DNA from 2 places in the Thermoanaerobacterium sp. CMT5567-10 genome. Region 1 is predicted to be linked to the other one. Evidence: a T-box and tRNA genes for the amino acid it is inferred to sense, from the RefSeq annotation. Region 1 holds a T-box; the other holds one or more tRNA genes.
What was found. The T-box of region 1 lies ahead of Q2T46_RS02660 (valine--tRNA ligase). A T-box ahead of a tRNA ligase gene usually reads a tRNA of that ligase, here a tRNA-Val.

Region 2: it has a tRNA-Val gene. The T-box ahead of Q2T46_RS02660 (valine--tRNA ligase) is inferred to sense a tRNA for this amino acid. The anticodon was not compared.

The regions. Positions count from the first base shown of each region.
Region 1 is NZ_CP130558.2:481,072-489,120, forward strand. It holds gene Q2T46_RS02655 (GNAT family N-acetyltransferase) at 1-87, opposite strand, end outside; gene Q2T46_RS02660 (valine--tRNA ligase) at 116-2,752, opposite strand; T-box leader at 2,804-3,004, opposite strand; gene Q2T46_RS02665 (biotin transporter BioY) at 3,146-3,712, shown strand; gene larC (nickel insertion protein) at 3,743-4,147, opposite strand; gene larC (nickel pincer cofactor biosynthesis protein LarC) at 4,183-4,914, opposite strand; gene larB (nickel pincer cofactor biosynthesis protein LarB) at 4,919-5,671, opposite strand; gene larE (ATP-dependent sacrificial sulfur transferase LarE) at 5,661-6,488, opposite strand; gene Q2T46_RS02690 (CDP-alcohol phosphatidyltransferase family protein) at 6,557-7,072, opposite strand; gene Q2T46_RS02695 (hypothetical protein) at 7,156-7,626, opposite strand; gene Q2T46_RS02700 (phosphatase PAP2 family protein) at 7,791-8,049, shown strand, end outside.
Region 2 is NZ_CP130558.2:2,501,963-2,510,011, forward strand. It holds gene Q2T46_RS12690 (Nif3-like dinuclear metal center hexameric protein) at 1-306, shown strand, start outside; RNA gene rnpB (RNase P RNA component class A) at 370-731, shown strand; gene mnmA (tRNA 2-thiouridine(34) synthase MnmA) at 807-1,925, shown strand; gene deoD (purine-nucleoside phosphorylase) at 1,989-2,690, shown strand; gene manA (mannose-6-phosphate isomerase, class I) at 2,710-3,666, shown strand; tRNA gene Q2T46_RS12715 (tRNA-Val) at 3,725-3,801, shown strand; tRNA gene Q2T46_RS12720 (tRNA-Val) at 3,839-3,915, shown strand; gene Q2T46_RS12725 (SGNH/GDSL hydrolase family protein) at 4,001-4,627, opposite strand; tRNA gene Q2T46_RS12730 (tRNA-Ala) at 4,760-4,831, shown strand; gene Q2T46_RS12735 (DUF3006 domain-containing protein) at 4,973-5,182, shown strand; gene Q2T46_RS12740 (ComEC/Rec2 family competence protein) at 5,194-6,114, shown strand; gene Q2T46_RS12745 (hypothetical protein) at 6,191-6,421, shown strand; gene Q2T46_RS12750 (hypothetical protein) at 6,468-6,698, shown strand; gene Q2T46_RS12755 (hypothetical protein) at 6,695-6,859, shown strand; gene Q2T46_RS12760 (prolipoprotein diacylglyceryl transferase) at 6,940-7,716, shown strand; gene Q2T46_RS12765 (GAF domain-containing protein) at 7,765-8,049, shown strand, end outside.

The DNA.
Region 1 (8,049 bases):
CTTCACTATTCCTTTGGCATCTCTCACATTTGCTTCTCTTATCGTTAAAGTTGGATTTTTTTCTACCTTCTTGAATAGTGTAAACATCCTATAACCTCCTATTGAGGCATCAAAATCATTTCATTAAGTAGTCAATCCTATCATCTAAATTTTTAAGTATCTCAGTATACTTTTCGTACTTTTCCTTTTCTGCATCCACTACATGCTTTGGTGCCTTACTTATAAACTTTTCATTCTTAAGCATGCCTTCTGCGCGTTTTAACTCGCTAATTACACGCTCTCTCTCGCTTCTTAATCTTTCTATTTCAACTTTTATATCTATTAAATCCTCTAACGGCATGACAATCAATGTGCCTTCAACTGACCCAGACATAGCCTTTTGTGGAAGTTTATCTTTGTCTCTTTCATATATGACTTCACTAGCTCCGGCAAGTTTAGTAATATAATTCTCTCCATCTCTAAAAATTTTTATAACATCTTCCCTATCTGAGTTTATTATCACTCTTGCCTTTTTTGATGGTGATACTGATGCTTCTGCTCTTAGATTCCTTATGGTTTTTATAGCATCCATTATAAGTATTGTATCCTTTGCCTCTTTTTCAAAATTCAAATCTTCTCTGTATTCTGGCCATTTGCTCAGCATAATCGTTTCACCATCATGTGGTATGTTCTTAAATATTTCCTCTGTTATAAAAGGCATGAATGGATGTAAAAGCCTTAACGTATTGTCTAGTACATACCTCAATACAGATTTTGTTTTTTTCTTAGCCTCTAAATCATCACCATAAAGCACAGGCTTGCTAAGCTCTATATACCAATCGCAGAACTCGCTCCAGAGAAAATCATACAATTTTCCTGCAGCTATTCCTAATTCATATTTTTCAAGGTTTTCCGTCACTTCTTTCACAACATTGTTTAATCTCGTTAAAATCCATTTATCTGCAAGATTTAGATTTTCTAGATAAAGCGTTGTATCATCACTTGTTAGATTTAGCATTACGTATCTAGATGCATTCCACAGCTTATTAGCAAAGTTTCTGCTGGCTTCCAGCTTGTCATCGCTAAATCTCATATCATTTCCCGGTGCATTGCCTGTAATAAGAGTAAACCTGAGTGTATCAGCACCATACTTATCTATAATTTCTAATGGATCAATGCCATTTCCCAGCGATTTACTCATTTTCCTGCCCTGAGAATCTCTAACAAGTCCGTGTATTAAAACGCGCTTGAAAGGCACCTCTTTCATGAATTCCAGGCTCATGAAAATCATTCTAGCTACCCAGAAGAATATTATGTCATATCCTGTAACAAGCACATCAGTGGGGAAGAAATATTTTAAGTCTTCCGTTTCATCAGGCCATCCCATCGTTGAAAAAGGCCATAATGCTGAGCTAAACCACGTATCCAGCACATCCTCGTCTTGATGTATGTTTTTGCTACCGCACTGCTCACAACAAGTTGGATCATTTTTTGAAACAGTGACATAACCACAATCATCGCAATACCATGCAGGTATCCTATGACCCCACCAAAGCTGCCTTGATATGCACCAATCCTTTATGTTGTTAAGCCAATTGAAATATATTTTTTCAAATCTTTCAGGTATGAATTCAATTTTACCTGTCCTTACTGCTTCAAGTGCAGGCTTCGCCAGCGGTTCCATCTTTACAAACCATTGCTTTGATAAAAACGGCTCAACAGTCGTGTGACATCTATAGCAGTGCCCTACACTATGATTTAAGTCTTCTACTTTTTCCAGAAGTCCCATGTCTTTAAGTTCATCAACAATCTTTTTACGAGCTTCGTACCTATCTAGACCTGAATATTCACCGCCGTTTTCATTTATCGTAGCATCCTCATTCATTATATTTATGAATTCTAGACCATGTCTTATTCCCATTTCGAAATCATTTGGATCATGCGCCGGCGTCACCTTGACAGCACCTGTTCCAAATGAAGGATCTACATAGTCATCTTCAATTATAGGAATCTCCCTTCCTACTATCGGGAGAATAAGTTTTTTTCCGTTTAATCCTTTATACCTATCATCATTAGGATTTACAGCTACTGCCACATCTCCCAGCATAGTTTCAGGCCTTGTAGTAGCGATCGTAACATATCCATCTTCACCTTTTACAGGATACCTGATATACCAAAGATGTCCAGACTCATCTTCATGTTCTACTTCAGCGTCTGATAATGCAGTTTTACAGCTAGGACACCAGTTTATTATCCTGTCTCCACGATATATAAGCCCTTTTTTATAAAGCGCAACAAAAACTTCTCTGACCGCTTTTGACAAAGCCTCATCCATCGTAAATCTTTTTCTCGTCCAGTCACAAGAAGAACCTAGTTTTTTTAGCTGATCCAAAATTCGGTTTTCATATTTTTCCTTCCATTGCCATGCCCTTTCTAAAAACTTTTCCCTGCCTATATCTCTTTTAGTAAGTCCTGTCTCTTCTTTTATTTTATCAAGAACTTTTACTTCTGTTGCAATACTGGCATGATCCGACCCCGGTATCCAAAGAGCAACATATCCCTGCATCCTTTTCCACCTTATGATTATGTCCTGCATAGTGTTGTCCAGTGCATGTCCCATGTGCAGTTGCCCTGTAATGTTAGGCGGTGGTATGACTATTGTAAATGGTTTTTTGCTATAATCAATTTTTGGGGTAAAGTACCCTTTCTCCATCCATTCATTGTATATTCTATCTTCAAATTCTTTTGGATTGTACGTCTTTGCAATATCCATTTTTATCTCCTTTCAAGTTTTTATTTTTAAGTAAAATAAAAAAACCTTTCCCAAAAGGGCGAAGGTTTTCCGCGGTACCACCTTATTTTATAACTTAAGCTATATCGGGCAAACCCGTTTAAGCCTACTTACATTTCAGCTTACATGCTCCAGTGCTACCTTCAATGTACCTAACGATAAGGAAACCTTTCAGCCTTAGGGAATCCCTCTCTTTTATCTGATACATTTACTCCTCACTATCATGGCAAGAATATGTTATTAATATATAATATATACATTAACCAGCAAATTGTCAATATCACTATTTGTTAACCAACTATAAAATTTAAGTTGACAAATATAGATTATATCATTTATAATTATAAATAAATTTGCAAAGGCGAGGTGAATAATTTGATAGTACATAATGACAATTCTATCTTTTCATTAAAAAAGATGACACTTGCATCTATGTTTGCTTCTATCACAATTGTCATGAGCTTTATAAGTATACCGCTGCCTTTTTCGCCAGTGCCTATAACAGGCCAAACATTTGCATTAATGTTGTCTGGAAGCCTATTAGATCCTATCACGTCATTATTCAGCATGATTATCTATCTTGCACTTGGTGCGATTGGTATTCCTGTTTTTGCAGGATTTCATGGCGGTATTAGCGTACTGTTAGGTCCTACAGGCGGTTACCTAATTGCTATGCCAATAGCTTCTTTTGTCATATCTTTACTTGTGAGAATAGGAAACATCAACTTTTTTAAATTAATATTGGCAAATATTATTGGCGGTATATTGATTGTATATGCGCTAGGCGTTTTGCAGCTAAGTGTTGTGGCTGGGTTGGAAATTAAAAAAGCAGTCCTATTAGGAGCAGTACCATACTTATTAGGTGATTTTATAAAAGTTTTAATATCTTCATATCTATCTCTAAAATTAAGACCTGTTTTAAAAATGTATACAGATAAGTAAAAATACTGAAAGCTAGTACTTTCAGTATTTTTACGTGATATTTTCATCTTCATAATCTTTTAAAATTTTTAAGACTGATAATATAGAAAGCCCGGTTTTTTCAGCAATAGCTTTTACATCGTCTGATTCAGGATGTGATTTTAGGAGTTTGCCATCCATATAACCCATTTTAACTCTTACATTACCAATAGGTGTCTTTACAGTTTTAAATTCCCTTTGAAGTGCATATCTATTTACTTTATACTCTCTTATGCCAAATGTAGATGTTTCTTCGAATATTATCTTTCGCAGTAAATCTGCCATCTCTTCTTTACAAAGCACAGAAAGCATATTTGCAGGTCTTTGCTTTTTCATAAATATTGGAGTAATATAAACATCCAAAGCTCCGTTTTTAAGAAGTCTATCAAATATATATTGATAATATTCCGGACTCATGTCATCTATGTTCGTTTCAAGAACAGTAAGATTTTCTACTTTTTTTTTACATCTATCGTGCCTATCATCGTCCTTAAAACATTTGGAATCTCAAAGTCCTTAAATCCAGCACCGTATCCTATTGAATCGATCTTCACTTCTGGAATCGTTCCAAATTCATCAGCTATTGTTTTTGCTATAGCTGCACCTGTAGGCGTTACAAGCTCTCCACTTATTCCATTGTCATACACCGGTATACCCTTTAAAAGCTCCGCTGTTGCCGGTGCAGGTACAGGTATCACACCATGCTGGCTATTTACAAAGCCTGATCCTACAGGAAGTTTTGAAAAAATTATCTTATCTGGTGCAATCATATTTATAAGCACAGATGTCCCAACTATATCGATTATAGAATCAACTGCACCGACTTCATGAAAGTGAACTTCCTCAGGCGACATCCCATGCACTTTGCCTTCAGCATCTGCTAAATTGCGAAATATCTTAAGACTCATTTCTTTTACATCATCATTCAGCGAACTTCGATTTATGATATTCTCTATATCTTTCATAGTTCTATGATGATGGTGATGGTCATCATAATTAACTTTGAAAGTATTTGCAGTTATGCCATTTTTCTTTGCGCTTCCAAATTCTAAATCATATCCATCAAGTGGCAATTTACTTAATTCGCCTTTAAATTTATCAATATCGATACCATGGCTAAGAAGAGATGAAATTGTCATATCACCAGAAATTCCTGCAAAGCAATCAAAGTATAGAAATCTCATATCATTACTCTCCTATCTTGTTTATTAAACTTGCTGAATAAGCTGCACCAAACCCATTATCGATGTTCACTACGCTGACACCGCTGGAGCATGAATTAAGCATAGCAAGCAGTGCAGAAAGTCCATGAAAATTAGCTCCATATCCCACGCTTGTTGGAACTGCGATAATTGGACAAGCCACAAGCCCTCCGACTACAGTAGGTAGTGCACCTTCCATTCCTGCTATACATATTATGACTCTAAATTTTCTCAATTCTTCAACTTTGCTCATCAATCTGTGTATTCCAGCTACACCTACATCATATATACGCTTTACAGAATTCCCCATAAGTTCTGCCGTTACAGCAGCTTCTTCAGCAACAGGCAAGTCAGATGTACCTGCTGCCACAACACCGATAACACCTTTTGTAGGCATTATCTCTTCTGATTTAATCGATATAATCCTCGCCACATCGTAATAAACTGCCTTATCGCATACTTCCTTCAATGCTTCAAAGTGTTCAATAGACGCCCTAGTACCTAAAACATTGCTTCCCCTTTCATACATCCTAAGCGCTATTTCCTTAACCTGTTCAGGCGTCTTACCTTCACAGTAAATGACTTCAGGGAAACCTCGTCTAACTTCTCTATTGTAGTCAATCTTTGCAAACCCTAAATCTTCGTATGGAAGCTTTTTTAATATATCAACTGCCTCATTTAATCCTATATAGCCATTTTCATATTTTTTAAGAACGTCCCTTATTACGTTATCGTACATTATTTATCAGCTCCGATATTGCTTCATTCATACTGCCTGTTCTATAACCTTCAAGATCAAGTGAAACATATTTAAAGCCTATTTCTTTCAATTTTGATACAACTTTTTTCCTGATGTTTTCATCCATCATCATATTAATCTGATCTGGATTAAGTTCTATTCTGGCAATATCGCCATGGTGCCTCACTCTAAATCCCACAAAGCCCAATTTTAAAAGGTATTCTTCTGATTTTTCAACCATCGACAATTTCTCACTTGTTATCTCTTGTCCATAAGGAAAGCGGGATGAAAGACAGGCATAAGCAGGTTTGTTCCATGTAGGAAGACCTAAATTCTTTGACATCTCCCTTATATCGTCCTTCGTAAAGCCACATTCTAAAAGAGGGCTTTTGACACCTAATTCTTTTGCTGCACGCCTACCCGGTCTAAAATCTCCCGTATCATCAGCATTTGTTCCATCTAAAACATACTCTATTCCTTCATCATCAGCAACTTTTTTAAGCTTAGAAAACAATTCGCTTTTACAGTAATAACATCTATCTATAGGATTTTTGGAAAATCCCTCTATTTCAAGTTCCTCAGATTTTATTATTTTATGTCTTATACCAATCTCCTTTGCTAGCTCCAGAGCTTCTTTAAATTCTCTTTCCGGATATGTAGATGATGTGGCTGTAACAGCTAAACAACTATCATTTAGCACATCTTTGCAAACTTTAGCAAGAAAAGTGCTATCAACTCCACCTGAAAATGCTATGACAGCACTTCCAAGTTCCTTTATATACTTTTTTAAATTCTCATATTTTTCTTCTAGTCTCATAACCATACCTCCTCAAAAAATATAACATAAAAATTCCAAAAATCAAAACTGCAAAATTATAAAACAATCTATTGTTTATAATTGTAAAATTTAAACTCAACTGAATAAATAAAGAAAGCTATAAGCGCAAGTAGCAGTGCTATTACCATTAACGTAAGACCATAAGGCCAATCAAAAATTGAAAAAATTATTGCGATGTAAAAAAGTAGTGTTGCCCCTTTCCCAAATTTATTGGCAGGTATTGCAATGTCTTTTTTCCTGTATAGAATAAATGCGCCAATGATCATGGTAACCTCTTTTACAATTACAATCAATATTATAAAAAAGGGTATTATTCCCTTTATCCACAGACTTGCTAGCACTGTTATTATCATCAGCTTGTCTGCCAATGGATCCATCAATATGCCTATTTTTGTTATCTGATTGTAATGACGGGCAATATATCCATCAAGAACATCAGTCAATCCAGATATTATAAATATAACTGCAGCGTATATATTGCCATTGTTTATGTAAAAAAAACTGTAAACAAATACGGGTATCAACACAAATCTAATCATCGTTAAGATATTCGGTATATTCATAAAAGCACCTCTTAAATAAGAATCACTTGTATTGTATTATATTATTTATTTGATAAAAAGTAAATAAAGGCCTTAAAAGGCCTTTATACGATTTTCCCATTTAATCCTATCTCAAAAATGTACTCATTGTTGCATTTCTTTGCATTATTCATATTATTCATATATTTTTTCAATATATCAGCTTTCGCGTGAACTTCCAATATTTTAAACTTGCTAAGCAGGGATATGCTTTTTACTATTGAATTCATAGCATCATTTATAACATCATCGCTTACATTTTCACAATCATCAATATAAACATACAAACTGCATCTTTTCAATTGCCAATTAATATTATAAAGTCCACAAAAGCCTATATTATCTCCATCATTGGTCTGCAAAATAAATATTTTTCTATTTTTCCCAAACGGGATATTTAATACATTTTCGCTTTTTCTCGATACCCTAAACATATCTATAAGAAACTTCACTACATCAACATCTCTAAGCCACATCGAAAATGTCCTTTTATCCCTTTTCTCCATATCTCTCAAAAATATCTTTTCTGGTTTCACATTAACACCACCTATATATATTATTCTTTATAAAATAAAAAAATCCTTCTTGCCAACAGAAAATAATTTTCGACAAATTTAATTATAACTAATCGAGAAAATAAATTGATTTTTATTGAAGGAAGAACTTTAGAATTGTAGAATATATATATTGAGGTGATAAAATGCAAGCAGCTATTATAAAAGATATTCAGCTTTTATCAAATCCAATTTTAGATTATATTTTTATCGGTATTACCATGATGGGCAGCTCTTACTTTTATTTTTTAGTATTGCCTATATTTTATTGGTGCGTTGATAAGAGATTTGGACTTAAAATTGGTATAATTCTTTTGTCATCTGTTTATGTCAATACTGTAGTAAAAAATGTAACAATGGTTCAAAGGCCAATTGGCTATCCAGGCATAAGATCGATTTTTACTC
Region 2 (8,049 bases), 1.0 Mb from region 1:
AGAGTTGTAGGTGATTTGCAGAAAACCATAAATAAAGTGGCTATTTGTGGTGGTAGCGGTGGTAATCTTGTATCTATATCAGCTTTTAAAGGTGCCGATGTTTTGATTACAGGAGATGTGGGATACCATGATGCAGTAGATGCAAGGCATCTTGGACTGGCCATAATCGATGCAGGACACTTTGGCACTGAGAAGATTTCTGTAAATTTCATCGCTGAATACATAAGGGATGAAGCACAAAAAATGAATGTAGACTTAAATGTCATTACTAGTGAGGAACAAGTTGATCCATTTATATTCATGTAATAATTACCATTTGACAATCTACAGAAATAGTGATACCATATTTAATCTAGAGAGCAAAATATACGAGTAAGCCAGATGGTCGCGTACTATATGTACGAGGAAAGTCCGAGCTCCATAGGGCAAGGTGCCGGGTAATACCCGGTGGAGGTGACTCCAAGGAAAGTGCAACAGAGATATACCGCCTACCACTTAACTCGTTATTAACGAATTAAGTGGTAGGTAAGGGTGGAAAGGCGAGGTAAGAGCTCACCAGCATCCAGGCGACTGGAATGCTCTGTAAACCCCACCTGGAGCAAGGTAAAATAGGAGGGAATGATAAGTGGCCCGCTTAACCCTCGGGTAAAACCGCTAGAGGTATCAGGCAACTGATATCGTAGATAGATGACCATCTAAAACAGAACTCGGCTTATAGACTTGCTCGTAATCAAGCATAAAACTCAATGTCATATGGCATTGGGTTTTTTTCAATAATTATTTTTTAAGAGAGGTTGTAAATCTAAATGATTGGAAGTAATAAGAATATAAAAGTCGTAGTAGGAATGTCCGGTGGAGTTGATTCATCTGTATCTGCACTGCTTCTTAAAGAGCAAGGATACGATGTAGTCGGGATATTTATGAAAAACTGGGATGAAGAAGATGACTCTGGATACTGTACAGCAGCAGAGGATTATGAAGATGTTGTCAGAGTTTGTGATAAAATTGGCATACCGTATTATTCAATAAATTTTACTCAGGAATATTGGGATAGGGTATTTAAATATTTTTTGAATGAATACCAAAGTGGAAGAACACCAAATCCGGACGTTATGTGCAATAAAGAGATAAAATTCAAAGCATTTTTAGATTTTTCATTGAAAATTGGAGCAGACTATATTGCAACAGGCCACTATGCAAGAATAGAATACAGCAACGGTAAATACAGGATGTTAAAAGGTGTTGATAAAAATAAAGATCAAACGTATTTTTTGTGTGAATTAGGGCAGAAGCAGTTGTCTAAGACGATGTTTCCAATAGGCCACTTAAACAAATTTGAAGTCAGAGAAATAGCTAGAAAGGCTGGTCTTAAAACTGCAGATAAAAAAGACAGCACAGGTATATGCTTTATCGGAGAAAGGAAGTTTAAAGAATTTTTAAATCAATTTCTGCCTGCTAAGCCGGGAGAAATAAGAGATTTATCAGGACGTGTTTTAGGAAAACACGACGGATTGATGTTTTATACATTAGGACAGAGAAGAGGGCTAGGAATAGGTGGCATTGGTACTGGAGAACCTTGGTTTGTAGTTGATAAAGATGTTAAAAACAATATACTTTATGTGGCACAAGGTGAAAAAAATCCAGCTTTATATTCGTATGCATTGTTTGCTAAAGATGTTAATTGGATTGACAACAGCATAGAAGCTGATACATTTAGATGCAAGGCAAAATTCAGGTATAGGCAGCCTGACCAAGATGTAACTGTTTATGCTAAAGACGCTGGGTACTTGGTGGTTTTTGATAAGCCGCAAAGGGCTGTTACACCAGGACAATTTGTCGTATTTTACGATGGTGAATATTGTCTTGGTGGTGGTGTAATAGACAGCATTGTAAAAGACAAAAATATTCTTAATGATTATATATAATTGAAGGTTTAGATTTTTTTTGTTAATATAGTATTGGGTAAAATATGAAAAGGAGATGCGGTTATGAGTATTCACATTGGTGCAAAAGAAGGAGAAGTAGCAAATACGGTACTACTTCCGGGAGATCCTTTAAGAGCTAAATATATTGCCGAGAATTTTTTAAGCGATGTAAAATGCTACAACGAAATTCGCGGAATGTATGGCTACACCGGAAATTATAAGGATAAAAGGGTATCTGTGCAAGGTACAGGAATGGGTATACCATCAATATCAATATATGTTAACGAGCTTATTGAAAGCTACAATGTAAAAAATCTGATAAGAATTGGCACATGTGGTTCAATGCAGCCTGATGTAAATATAAGAGATGTAATATTTGCAATGTCATCATCGACAGATTCCGCTATAAATAGGATTAGATTTAATGGAATGGATTATGCTCCAACTGCCAGCTTTAAACTTCTAAAAAAGGCTTATGATGCTGCTACAAGTATGGGCATAAATGTGAAAGTAGGAAATGTCCTTTCTTCGGATACATTTTACAACGATGATAAAGATAGCTGGAAACTGTGGGCAAAGTTTGGGGTTTTGGCAGTTGAAATGGAGACTGCAGGTCTTTACACTTTAGCTGCTAAATACGGTGTAGATGCGCTTACCATATTGACAGTTAGTGACAGCCTTGTAACTGGACATGCTACATCTGCTGAGGAAAGACAAAAGACATTTAATGATATGATTGAAATTGCACTTAATATTGCTGAATAATTATTTAGAGGGTGATTGAATGCAACCATTAAAGTTTAAGCCAATATTCATGAAAAGAATATGGGGTGGTAATGCTTTAAAGACCAGATACGGATTTAATATTCCTGATGGTGATAAAATTGGTGAGTTGTGGTGTATTTCTGACAATAGAACTGCTGTTAGCAAAGTCGAAGGTGGAAGTTTTGACGGAATCAAATTAAATGAATTGGCAAAAAATTATAAGAATGAGTTATACGGAGAAGGTAAATCGTACGATAGATTTCCTTTGTTGATAAAGATAATAGATGCAAATGATAAGCTGTCGGTGCAAGTACATCCCGATGATGATTATGCGTACAAACATGAAAACGGCGATCTAGGTAAGACAGAAATGTGGTACATAATAGACGCGAAGCCTGGAGCTAAACTTGTTTGCGGTTTAAAAGAAGGTACTACGAAAGAACAGTTTAAGACACTGTTGGATGAAGGTATATTGGAAGATTGCCTAAATGAGGTAGAAGTAAATCCCGGCGATGTTGTTTATATTCCTTCAGGAATGGTACATGCTATAGGCGATGGTATACTCATATGTGAAATACAGCAGAATTCTGATCTTACTTACAGAGTTTATGATTACAATAGAGTTGACGATAATGGCAATAAAAGGGAGCTTCATATAGATAAGGCTTTAGATGTAATTGATTTTAATTTAAAGAGCGATAAGATTGTACCTGAATATAAAAAAATAGAAGGCGGAAGCATAGCTAAAGTGGTAGACTCCAAATATTTCAAAACAGACGTAATAGTTGTAGATTCGTCATTGAATATAGAAACAAATGGGACTTTCAATACACTGGTAGTGATAGATGGTGAATGTAAATTGTCATATGACAATGATACAATGCACTTAAAAAGTGGAGAATCGATGCTAGTTCCTGCATCTATTGATAAATATACGGTTACTGGTAACTGTAGACTTATAAGGTCTTATATTTAAGATGACCGTGATGTTGACATAGATATGAAAATATAATATACTAGACATGTAGATTAGTGGGGTTATAGCCCAGCTGGTTAGAGCGCTACGTTGACATCGTAGAGGTCACAGGTTCGAGCCCTGTTAACCCCACCATTAAATATGTATGTTAACTTAAAATGTTTTTAAAAGTGGGGTTATAGCCCAGCCGGTTAGAGCGCTACGCTCACATCGTAGAGGCCACAGGTTCGAGTCCTGTTAACCCCACCAAATGAAACATGTCCGGCTATCAAAGTCGGATTTTTTATTTAAAAAAGCTGCCTCATTTTTAATAAAGAGGCAGTTTGAAAATTATTTATAAAGCCTTCACCAATTTAAGCCATTCCTTTGCAATGAGTGCATGTCCTGCATTTGTTGGATGTACGCCATCTGAAGCCCAAAAAGTTGGCTCTTTTATAATCGAGTATTGTGCCATGATACCGTCAAGTGGAATAAAATATGCTCCAAATTCTCTTGCAAGTTTTCTAACAACATGTATTTTTGGGTCTAGATCGACTCGCCATCCCTTTCTATCTTCTGGTTCTGGCAGGACGAAAGGTTCCATCATTATGATTTTTGCGTCAAGTTTTTCCTTTGTCGTTTCAAGTATGTACCTGTAGTCTTCTTCGAATTTTTCTGGTGATGTGTAGTCATTGTTGTCGTAGTTTCTCCACGTGTCATTTATTCCTATCAGTATTGACACAAAAGTGGGCTTTAAATCTATGCAGTCGCTATTCCAACGCTCTTTAAGATCTCTAACCCTGTTACCGCTTACGCCTCTATTTATGAATTTTACGTTTAACTCAGGATGCAATGCGTAAAACATTGATGCAATTATGGTTGGGTAACCATATCCTAAGTCGTCAGGGTTTTCCCTATTGCGCCCAGCATCTGTGACGCTATCACCTTGAAAAAGAACCACATCATTGTCTTTTAATAGCATACCACCATCTCCTTAATATGTTGGGAATATATTATATCGTAAATTATGTTATCATTTAATAGACGTTATTGCAATGTGAAAACAAAAAATTTGTAGAAATTATGGTGATTTTATAGTATAATTATTTACGATGGGGATGTAACTCAGCGGGAGAGTACCACATTCGCATTGTGGGAGTCGAGGGTTCAAATCCCTTCATCTCCACTTACAATTATAAACTTACACTGATAATTGCTAACGTAAGTTAGTAATTTTTTTTGCTTAAATTTTATGATTTACATAAAATAAAGCTAAATGACGTGTTATGAATTGGTTGCATGTTATAATAAAAGTGGAGGGATGTTTATGGATGAGAAATGTATTATAGATAGATTTGAAGGTGACTATGTTGTTATAGAGTATGGTCGTATTACGTTTAATATTCCTCGTTTGCTTTTGCCAAAGGATGCGAAAGAAGGGGATGTAGTTAGAATTGATATTCGTATAGATAAAGAAGAGACGAAGATGAGGAGCCAGTACATAAAAAAATTGGCTGATGAATTATTCAGAGAATAAAGAGGTGCATTATGTTTAAAAAAATTCTAATTTTTAGCTTAATAGTTGCTTTGCTTTTTTCTTTAGCTGGTTGTTCTTTGGATACTACGAATTTCAATCAAGTACAAAGTGAAACACAAAATTCTACTGTACAATCTAAAGATGGAATACTTAAAGTTTACTTTATAGATGTAGGTCAAGGCGACAGCATTTTTATTAAGTCACCTGATGGTAAAACGATGTTAATAGATGCAGGTGTTCCAGAAATGGGCAAAAAGGTTGTTGACTATATAAAAAGCTTAGGTGTCAAAAAAATTGATATATTAGTAGGAACGCATCCACATGAGGATCACATTGGTGGTATGGATTATGTAATAAACAATTTTGATATTGGTAAATTTTACATGCCGAAAGTGACGACAAATACAAAAACATTTGAATATGTATTGAATGCGGCAAAAAATAAAGGATTAAAGATAGACGTGGCAAAAGCGGGAGTATCTCTGGATCTCGGGCCTGAAGTTAGTGCCAAGATGATTGCACCCAACAGGACCAAATATGATGATCTCAATGAATACAGTGCTGTAATCAAATTAAATTACGGTGACACATCGTTTTTGTTTACAGGGGATGCTGAAGCTGAATCAGAAAAGGAAATGATTAATCAAGGATACGACTTAAAGTCTGATGTCCTTAAAATTGGTCATCATGGAAGTTATACATCAACTACAGCAGCATTTTTGGACGCTGTTGACCCAGAGTATGCAGTTATTTCATGTGGCAAAGGAAATGACTACGGTCATCCGCATAGTGTGACATTGAAAAAGCTTAAAGCAAGAAATATACCTGTATATAGAACAGATGAATGTGGAACAATTGTTGCTACAAGTGATGGACATAGTGTATCATTTAATGTCAAACCCGGTGATTATGTGCCAGGGCAGAGAAACTGAAAAATTGTATCTTACATAAATTTTTAGTTCTCAAGAAAAGATACAACCAGGAAGTTTTATAAGGAGGTTATATCTTATGAAAAAATTCAAAACATATTTTATATTGATACTGGTTTTTATCATGGTACTTGCAACTGTATCATTGGCAGGTTGCAAAAGCTCTGTAAAAAAGCCGGTTACATCTAAAAGAAGTTTAAATGTTGTTGGTTTCTACGTTGATTCGCCTGGATACGATAATTCATACAATTCGCTTGTAAAATATGCGAAGTACATGAATACTTTGTCACCATTATGGCTAACTGTTTAAGGCGATGGTACAGTGAAAGATTCCACTAATTCACAGGCGCTAAGCTTTGCTGAAAAATGGACTAAAAGTTATACCGCTTGTAAACGTGGCTGACAGCAAAGACTCCGTCTTGACTGATTCGAAAGTTAAGACTGAGACAATGAATGAGCTTATAAGTTTATTGAGAAAGCATGGTTTCGACGGATATAATATAGATTTTGAATTCATACCTCATGGAACAAAAACTATGTTCAGGATAAAGATTATCTTACAGCATTTATGGGCACTTTTAGAATGATGATGAAAAAAGAAGGGAAAATTCTTGATATGTCTGTTATACCGCACTACCAGGTCTCACCTGAGATATCGGGAATATATGATTACCATAAGTTAGCTCCGCTGGTGGACCGTGTGACATTGATGACTTATGAGTGGTATAAAACCACCTTGTTTTTTTAAAATCCAATAAAACGTTGACTTAATATAAAAAGAATAATATAATCAAATCATGGCAAATAAACATGTTTTGGAGGTTAGTTATGTATATACCATCTCTTAGCCCTTATGCTTTTAAAATAGGACCTATTGCTGTGCATTGGTATGGGATATTTATGGCTTTATCGATAGCTGCAGGTGCCTATTATTTGTACGTAAAATCGAAAGAGCTTAATTACGATGAAGATTTTTTGTTGAATCTCCTAATGATTGTAGTTATATCAGGAATCGTCGGTGCAAGATTGATGTTTGTATTGGCAAACGACATAGACTGGTTCTACAAAGACCCTATACAAATTTTAAAGATCTATGAAGGCGGTCTTTCATGGCATGGTGCCATATTAGGTGGATTTCTTGCAGGCCTTTATTATTGCCGCAAGAAAAATGTCAGGATAAATCCTCTGGAAGACTATGCCGTTATTGGACTGGCTATAGGAAATATGCTGGTCAGAATAGGAAATATATTTAATCAGGAAGTATTGGGGAGACAGACGGATTTTGCTTTTGGAAGGTGGCCTGCACAGTTAGTTGGTGTCGCAATGGGGCTTATTCTTTTAATACGTTATTTCTACATTGAGAGAAAGCATATGCCTTATGGGTACCAGTTTTGGTCATTTATATTTTATTATCAACTTATGAGGGGATTAATCGAAGAAACAGTGAGGGAAAATCCCTTGTTTCTACCTGTTTATTTAAACAACCATCTTGGAATTGGCTTTTTCACTTTGACTCAGATAGCTACACCATTTATACTGATATTGGCATATTGGATGATGAGACGTGTCATAAACGATCCAGAAAATAAAAAACTAAGCTATTGACCTGCTTTATGCGGGTTTTTTATATACAGACAAAGAAATTAAGGAAGGATGATTTTAGTGGATAAAAAACTCATTTTCGAAAGATTGCTTCCAATGGTAGAAAAAGCATCGAGAGAGATAGATGATTTAGACTATTTTTGTCATGAGGTAGTGAAAATACTAGATAACAATCTACCGTATTACAACTGGACAGGTTTTTACTTTATGAAAGATGGGCTTCTTCAGCTTGGACCATATATAGGAAGGCCAACGGAACACGTAAAAATAAAAGTTGGCCAGGGGATATGCGGTAGAGCTGTAGCTGAAAATGCTACTATCGTTGTTGATGATGTT